DNA from 2 places in the Acetobacterium sp. MES1 genome. Region 2 is predicted to be linked to the other one. Evidence: riboswitches for the same ligand, from Rfam matches in the RefSeq annotation. Region 2 holds a riboswitch; the other holds the start of a gene.
What was found. Region 2 has a riboswitch for nickel and cobalt ahead of BI182_RS13960 (cation-translocating P-type ATPase). Riboswitches for the same ligand answer to the same signal wherever they lie in the genome.
Positions count from the first base shown of each region.

Region 1: linked by a shared signal. The riboswitch ahead of BI182_RS10180 (ABC transporter ATP-binding protein) and the one ahead of BI182_RS13960 (cation-translocating P-type ATPase) in region 2 are both predicted to bind nickel and cobalt.

Region 1 covers NZ_MJUY01000030.1:15,078-19,504, reverse strand. The annotation lists gene BI182_RS10190 (glycyl-radical enzyme activating protein) at 1-940, shown strand, start outside; gene BI182_RS10185 (DUF3786 domain-containing protein) at 1,275-1,925, opposite strand; NiCo riboswitch at 2,227-2,337, shown strand; gene BI182_RS10180 (ABC transporter ATP-binding protein) at 2,522-3,220, shown strand; gene BI182_RS10175 (ABC transporter permease) at 3,234-4,427, shown strand, end outside.
Region 2 covers NZ_MJUY01000050.1:119,947-124,373, reverse strand. The annotation lists gene BI182_RS13960 (cation-translocating P-type ATPase) at 77-2,596, opposite strand; NiCo riboswitch at 2,704-2,798, opposite strand; gene crcB (fluoride efflux transporter CrcB) at 2,870-3,229, opposite strand; gene BI182_RS13950 (fluoride efflux transporter FluC) at 3,242-3,679, opposite strand; fluoride riboswitch at 3,780-3,839, opposite strand; fluoride riboswitch at 3,981-4,050, shown strand; gene BI182_RS13945 (dynamin family protein) at 4,139-4,427, shown strand, end outside.

The DNA.
Region 1 (4,427 bases), on a different contig from region 2:
TGGTAATGTTTTTGATATTCAGCGATATACATTAAACGATGGACCTGGAATCAGAACAGAAATATTTCTTCAAGGATGTGATTTGAAATGTCCCTGGTGCCATAGCCCTGATTCACAATCTTATAATGGAGATCTTGCCTGGTTTCCAATGTTATGTGTTGGAATTGAGAAATGTGGAACTTGCACTTCCAGTTGTCCTAATGGCGCTATTGAACAGGGTGGTGAAATTTACTCTAAACTTACCAAGACAACTTTGCACATACCAAAACTTGATCGGAAAAAATGCAATACCTGTGGAGACTGTGCTAAAGTATGTTATCCTAAAGCTTTTTATTTAACTTGTCGACAAATGAGTGTCGATGAAATAATGGAAATCATCAAAAAGGATATGCGATATTATCACACTACAAACGGTGGGGTAACTTTATCTGGTGGTGAACCAATGGTCCAATCGGATTTCACTGCCGCGATTCTTAAAGAATGTAAATCCCTTTGTTTGCATACTGCATTAGATACGACTGGTTTTGTTTCATGGAGTGAGTACGAAAAGGTGATTGATTATGTTGATTTGTTTTTATTTGACCTGAAATGCATGTCTTCAGATCGATCGGAAGAACTAGTCGGTGTACCAAATGAATTGATACTGGAAAATGCGAAAAGACTTGCGAAAATTGGTAAAAAAATTCAAATCCGTTATCCCATAATACCAACTTTGAATGATCAGAAAGAAAACCTGGTAGCAACGGCATCGTTTTGTAGGGATCTGGGTGATGCTGTAACTGTGATACAACTTTTGCCTTACCATAGATTAGGAACTGTAAAATATGAGAGGATCGGTAAAGATTACACTTTAGGTGAGCTTGAACCTATGAGTGATATTCAGGCGGAAGAATATGCAAAAATTTTCCATAGTTATGGTTTGAAAACAATAGTTGGATAAAGATAATTAAAATAGTATTTCAAGTTCTGAAAATTAATTAAAACATTTAACAGTTTAACCAATTGATGTTATTAGACTTTTTAGGTTGAGTTATAAAGGTGAAAAAATTAGCCAACTTTTAGCCAACTGCCAACGAAAACCATTGGCTTGCTTGTGAGTTCATTGTTCAAGAATGGCATAATCAAGCCATTCTGAAACAGTTTAAAACACGTTTTTAATTCCGAGAGGTCGGGGGTTCGAATCCCTCAGGGCAGGACATAAAACGCATTTTAATCCCATTCGCAAGTATTTTGCGGATGGGATTTTTTTGGCGTAGTTGGGGCGCATCGGGCGGCTACATCTGAAACAAGGGTCCTTTGATCTCAAGTTCGGCGGCTTCGGCCAGTCGCTGAATTCCCTCGATGGCCAGGCTGACGGTGCTTTCGACATGGATAAAATCGGTGGCGCTGGCATCGAAGAGCAGATTGCCCTGGGCCGGGAATTCATCATCGCCATCCCAGAACAGAAATTTGATCGGCAGGCAGTCAAAGGAATTGATGCGATAACCGACATCGGCGTGGGCAAGGTTGACGCCGCCGAGGCGTTCACAGGCCCTGGCCAGCTTGTCAGGCTGGCCGGAAAAGGTCAGCGCAAAGGGAACGAGAACATTCTTTTCAAAAGCGGGGGCAAACGGAGAGGCGCCGCTGAGTTCGCGGAAGGGCACCCATTTGTCGCGAAAATGAGCCTGTGGCGAGACAAAGCCGAACAGGGTGTAGATATTGAGCTGGCTGACGACTTCCGCCGGCTGAAGATCGGCCAGGGTGACAATGTAACCGGTCTGGGAATGGATGCCGAATTTGCGGCCAAAGAGGGTCAGGGTCAGATAGTCCCCCTGAATCGTGATTTCAGGCAATGCTTTTAGTAGCTGTGACTGGTCCATCGCCAGAAATTTTTGACGCCAGTCAGCACAGGCTTTTAAATAATTATTGGTTGTATCGTTTAACATGATGGTCTCCTTCAATTTAAGTGTAGTCGCAGCGGGTGTTTTTCCGTCGTTGTCCGTTTCAGTTTAACAGGATTATTTGATTAACTCAACAAAAAAAACAACCGATAGATAAATCGGCAGTTTTGGCGTACAATCAAAAGAAAAAAGCTTAACGCTTGGGGGTGCTGGTTGCTGCGGTGGGATTGAATGAATTCAAAACATTTTAATCAATCCATCTGCGGTTTTTAGGACGATAACCCTTGACAAACTGCGCAAAATATCATATTATCGTAAAAAGACTCTTTGCACTGCATATTTTTCGACAGTACAAACTGAGCAGGCGATAAATTTTAAAGGCGGGAGCGTTTAAAATTTGTGGGGCCGGGTCACAAGGTGACAGCAGATGCGTATATTTGACATCTGTGGGACAGTAGTTTACTTGCTATTGTTTCACAGGTGTTTTTTTGATGGCACAAAAGAGACAAGGCATGGGAATTGCGGCTGTGGTGGAGTGAAAAAATCTCACTATTGGAGGCAAGATCATGGAAAAAAAGAATGGTACGAACAACGAAACCAGCAACGGCACGAAGAAAGAAACCAGCAACGCCAACCAACCGGTGTTTCTGAGCGTCTCCCAACTGGACAAAAGTTATGGCAGCGGCGCGGCCCGGGTCAAGGTTCTTGACGGGGTGACAACGAGCCTGGCGGCGGGGCAGATCTGCGTTATTCTGGGACCGTCAGGCAGCGGTAAATCGACCTTTTTAAATGCCGTCGGCGGTCTGGAACGGATTGATGGCGGCCGCATCATCATTGACGGGCAGGATATTTCGCGGCTGGACCCCGCCAGTCTGGGCCGTTATCGCCGTGATAAACTGGGCTTTGTGTTTCAGTTTTACAACCTGATCCCCAATCTGACGGTTAAAGAAAACATTGAGGTCGGTCAATATCTCAGCCAAAAGCCACTGGAAATGGACGCGCTGCTGCATACCCTGGGGCTCTGGGAGCATCGCGACAAGTTCCCCAATCAGCTCTCCGGGGGCCAGCAGCAGCGCTGCGCCATCGGCCGGGCGCTGATCAAGAATCCTGCCCTGCTGCTCTGTGATGAGCTCACGGGAGCCCTGGATTATCAGACCGCCAAGGAAATTCTGGCCCTGCTCGAAACCATCAATCAAACCTACCATAATACCATTATTATTGTCACCCACAACGAACCGATCAAGCAGATGGCTCATCGGGTGTTAAAACTGCATGACGGCCGGATTGTCACCGACGAGGTCAACGACCACCCGATTGCCGCCAGCGAGCTGCAGTGGTAAGGGGGGCGTGGTCATGAAAAATCCTTTGCGCAAGCGTTTCAAACGCGATTTGATCAGCAACCGCGGCCGCTATCTGGCGATCTTTGCGATGCTGACGGTGACCATTGCGATCATGTCGGGGTTTTTGGCGGTGGCCGATGGCGCCCAGACGGTGTTAGATCAGAACCGGGCCGATGCCAAGATCGAGGATGGCTCCTTTACCACCGCCGGGGCATTAAGCAGTGCCGCCCGGGCCGCCGCCGAAAAACGGGGCGTGACGATTTACCAGAATGATTATCGCGAGCTGCCCTTGTCAGATGATGCCACCCTGCGGATCTACCCGGAGCGGGCGGATATTAATCTGGTCACGATGATCACCGGGCGCCGCCCCGCGGCCGCTGACGAAATGGCCCTGGACCGGCTGTTTGCCGCGAGCTATGGGCTGGCCATCGGCGACACCGTGACCGTCGATGGGGTCCCGCTGACGATCACCGGCACCATCAGCCTGCCGGATTACAGCTCGCTGTTTAAAAACAATGCCGATCTGATGATGGATTCCTTTCATTTCGGGGTCGGTGTCGTCACCCCAGCCACCTTTGCGGGCTGGCCGGCCACTGACATCGTCAACGGCTATGGCTATCGCTTTGACAATCGCGATTTGAGCATCACCGCCCAGCGGCAGCTGGCCACCGCAATCAAGGATCAGCTGATCGCCAGCGGGGTGCTGCTGACCGGCTTTGTCAGCGCCGAGAACAACCAGAGCATCACCTTTATCGACGATGATATGGGTTCGGATGTGCCGATGATGAAGGTGCTGCTGTCGCTGATTATTCTGATCATGGCCTTTGTTTTTGCGATTGTGATCAGCAGCACCATCGACGCGGAAGCGGCGATGATCGGGACGCTGCTGGCCTCGGGCTATACCAAAGCGGAACTGCTGCGCCATTATCTGAGTATGCCGGTGGCGGTGACCCTGATCAGCGCGCTGCTGGGCAATCTGATCGGTTATCTGGTGATGCCGGATTTCTTTAAGGTGATGTACGACAGCAGCTACAGCCTGCCGCCGATGACGATTACGGTCAACCGCGAAGCGCTGCTGCTGACCACGGTCGTGCCGCTGGTGCTGATGGTGGTGATCAATTTTGTGACCCTGGCGCGGAAACTGGCGCTGTCACCGCTGCAGTTTTTACGGAAAGAACTGCACCAGAACCGCCACCGCCGGGCCGTC
Region 2 (4,427 bases):
GAGCCTCTTTTTTAAAGCGATTATTAGGTCAGGGATGGTTGGTGAGCAAAACTAAAGAAGTAATGCGGTAGTGGCATTACTTTTTAAGTTTATTGATCAGCTTAACCAGCTCATACCAAAGCACCGAGATCCCGGCAATGACAAAGACGATAAGAAATTGGAAAAGAGTGAGCGGAGCAAATTTCAAAAAGGCATTTAAGGGTGTATACAGGATCACAAAGAGCCCCACCAGCGTGCCAATACTTACAGTCCACATTACTTTATCGGTTGCCAGCCGTTTCATTGACTGAAAAGCAAAATCATGATCGGAGCTATTGACTTGGACCAGGAAGAGATTCGCCAGCATAATAATGGCAAAACCCATGGTTCGGGCCAGCTCTGGGCTACCCGGATTCTGATTCAGCATATAAAGATAGGTGCCGAAGGAGGCGGCAAACAGAACCAGACCCTGGCTGACGCTTTTTAACAGGATTTTAGCATTGAGTAGTTTTTCCTTGGGATTTCGGGGCGGTCGCTCCATAATATCGGTTTCGGCGGGTTGGCGTTCCAGTACAATCGAGCAGGTGGGATCGATAATCAGCTCCAGCAAGACCACGTGCAGTGGCAATAACAGCAGGCTGGCCGGGGCAATTCCCATCAGTGGGGCCAGCAAGGCGGCAAAGGCAATCGGGATATGAATGGTAAAGACGTAGCCCACCGCTTTGCGGATATTGTCAAAAATCCGGCGGCCGTCCGCAACGGTATCGACAATGGTCGAGAAATTATCGTCCATTAAAATCAGATCGGCGGCCTCCCGGGAGACCTCGGAGCCCCGTTTGCCCATAGCAATCCCGATATCTGCATATTTCAGGGCCGGGGCATCATTGACACCGTCACCAGTCATGGCGACAATTTCGCCGTTTGCTTTAAAGGCTTTGACAATCCGCATCTTGTGTTCGGGAATAACCCGGGAAAAAATACTGACATCTTTAACTTTTTCGCAAAGTTGGGCATCAGTCATCTGATTTAGCATGTCCCCGGTGATGATATGATCACAGTTTGGCATGCCGATTTTTCTGGCGATGCTGGCAGCGGTGATGCCGTTGTCACCGGTAATCATTACCACCCGAATACCGGCCTGATTACAGCTGGCAATATCGGCTTTGACCGATTCCCGGGGGGGATCGGCCAACCCAATCAGACCACATAGGGTCAGCTGGCAATCTTCAATTGTCTCGGGAATATCGGCTTCGGTTTTGGGCTTCATCAGGCCGACGGCAATCACCCGCAGGCCCTGTTCGGACATGGCCCGGATTTTTTCATCTACCCGAGTCCGCTCGCTGGCCGTGAGCGTTGCGATCGTCAGAATTCGTTCCGGTGAGCCCTTGGCGGCAATGATAATCTCATCGTCGTGGAACCAGACGTGGCCCATCATTTTGAGTTCATTGGTAAAGGCATATTCGCTGATCAAACGTCCGCCAAAAAGGTGATCCCGGGAAATGCCAGCGGCTTCACAGTGGTTGAGCATCGCTTTTTCCATCGGGTCGTAGGCTTCGGTTTCACAGCCCAGGCCCATGATTTCACATAAGGTATCGAGATTACCATCAAGCGCCCAGGTCTCCTGGACAGTCATCTGATTCATGGTGATGGTGCCGGTTTTATCAACGCAGAGCACCGATACCGCTCCCAACGTTTCGACTGACGGCAGTTTACGCACCAATGATTGCTTTTTAGCCAGCCGCCAGGCGCCCATCGACAGAAAGACGGTCAAAATGACTGGGAATTCTTCGGGGATCATGGCCATCGCCAGGGTAATCCCCGACAGGATGCTTTCAATCAGCCGGTCGCCTAGAGCGTGGTCGGGAATATTGATATAGGTAATCACGCCAACCAGGGCACAGAGGACGGCGGCAATGCCGGCGCAGAGTTTCACCAGGCTGCCAGTCTGCTTCTGGAGCGGTGTCGGTTCATCCGGCGCTTGCGCGACGTGGATCCCAATTTTTCCGTACTCGGTGGTGGGGCCAATTTTATCGACCTGAACCAGAGCCGTCCCCTGGGTCACCAGGGTACCGGCGTAGCAATAGTCGTTGCGCCAGTGATCTGAAGTGGGATTGGTGTTGCGGGTGGCAATTTTCCAGACGCCCTCGGCTTCTCCGGTTAATGACGATTCATCAATACAACAATCATTGCAGCGAATCACAAAGCCGTCAGCCGGGATTTTAACGCCTTCATGGATCATCATCAGATCGCCGGGCACTAGATCGACGCTGGCGATGGTGACTTCCTGACCGTCCCGAATGACTTTGACATGGGGCGCCGATAAATCTTTCAGGGCATTGAGGGTTTTGTCGGTTTTCCATTCCTGGATCACATCGATGCTGATGATGCCGATGACAAAGATCAGCATGATGGCACCATCTCGGGGTTCTCCGAGGACAAAATAGATGGCAGCTGCCACCAGCAGTAGCACAAACATCGGCTCGCTGATAATGTGCAGTAGTTTGTGAAAAAAGCTTTCTTTTTTCAGGGGGGCCAATTCGTTTTTGCCATACTGCTGTTGTCGCAGGGCGGCTTCTTTGGTGGTCAGTCCCACCGGGTTATTTGAGTTTTCGGTCATAAGGTTCCTCCATTTTCTGTTTTGCCTGATTATAAAAACTCTCAGCACTCAGGAGATGGTCTTATCTGTTCTCAAAAAGGTATAAAAAAAACACCCATGGAACAAAATTCTGTCCCACAGATGCGAAAAATCAAATCTGCTGCCGCTGTAGCGGCCCGGCTCCAAAAACACGTATGTTGATGGCCTGATCAGGTTGTACTGTCGATTAATATGCAGCGCAAAGAGATACGTTTATTTTAAGGCCGGGAATCGCATTTGTCAAGCGTAAATTATCTAGCCGATCAGGGTGTTTGCCATCAGGAAACCGCCATAAAAGGCGCCAAAGCTGAGTACGAGGGTGGCCACCACATAAAAGATGGCACTGAGGATGCGGTTGTTCTTTAGCAGCACAAAGTCTTCAAACATAAAGGTCGAAAAGGTGGTGTAGGCCCCCAGAAAGCCTTCGGCAAAAAGGCCATAAAGCAGGGTTGAAATATCAAAACCGGTGACAACACCAAGTAGAAAGGCGCCGGAAACATTAATCACGAAGGTGCCGATCGGGAGGTGTTGATGCCGTGTGGCAAAGCGTTTGCCCAGAACATAACGGGTGGTACTACCCAAAGCTCCGCCTATAATAACGCATAAAGTTTCCATCAGGTGTTTTCCTTAATTGCTATCAAGGCTGAATCGGATTGCCAGATTTTTTCCCACTGGGTGTAAAATATGATGGCCGAGCAGATGGCCCAGGTAAACCGCACCGACTCCGAGGATAATGGAGGCCGCCACATAGGTACAGAAAAACCGCAGATAACCGGCGTCCAGAATATTCAGGCTTTCTTTGCAGAAGGTTGAGTAGGTGGTAAAGGCGCCCACCAGTCCGGCGGTTAGGCCAAGCTTTAAATCGGTGCTGATCCGTTCGGTTTTAGAAAAAATGGCATTCAGTGACCCCAGAATCAGACAGCCAAACAGGTTGATGACCAGAATGGTTAAGGCCAGATTAATCAGTGGATCAGAGAATTGGAACAGGTTGGGGGAGCTTTTCAGCTCAAACCGCAGCAGCGCACCCAGGGCACCGCCTGCGGCGATAAAGTAGTATTTTTTCATGACAGTCCTCCTGACTTAAGTGACAAAACATTTCGACACGAAGGGATTAAAATTTTGTGAGGTGGGTTATTTTAGACAATAAAAAACCTGCAGCATTACAAATCCTGCAGGAGTCATCAGCTGATAAGCAATTTTGGTGAACTCCATCACCTTCTATGAAATAATGTTATCATGAGGAAATAATCGTGTCAATAAAAGGTGGTGCTGAAATCGAAATCAAAAATAAAACCGAAATAAGTGTGGTCAGATTTGAAGGTTTTTTTCAATAAATAATTGAGATTTTCATTTTGATCGATTAAACTATAAAACAGGTGATGAAGTTCGCCCTGGCAACCGCCAAAATGCGTTAAGCTGATGACTTCTGTTAAAATACAGAATCGTTGGCTTTTTTTGATTGCCGCAGCATTTTTTGCGGCCCATGTTTTTATCAGAGATCCAACCAGGAGAGGTAGTGTGAATATGAGTAAAGATGAGACTATCACCGCCATCGATGAGGTGGCTGCTTTACTCCGGGCCACCGGGGTTTGCGAAGAAGACACCATAAAAATTGGGAATTTAAAAGAAAAAATTAAAAACCGGGAGCTGGTCATATCGGTCATCGGTCAGTTTAAGCGGGGAAAGACCACCTTTATTAACGGCGTCCTCGATGCTGAGGTGCTGCCGGTGGGGATTATTCCGGTCACCTCGGTGGCCACTAAAATTCAGTACGGCGATGCCTTGGCCGAGGTTTATTTTAAAAGTGGGGCGC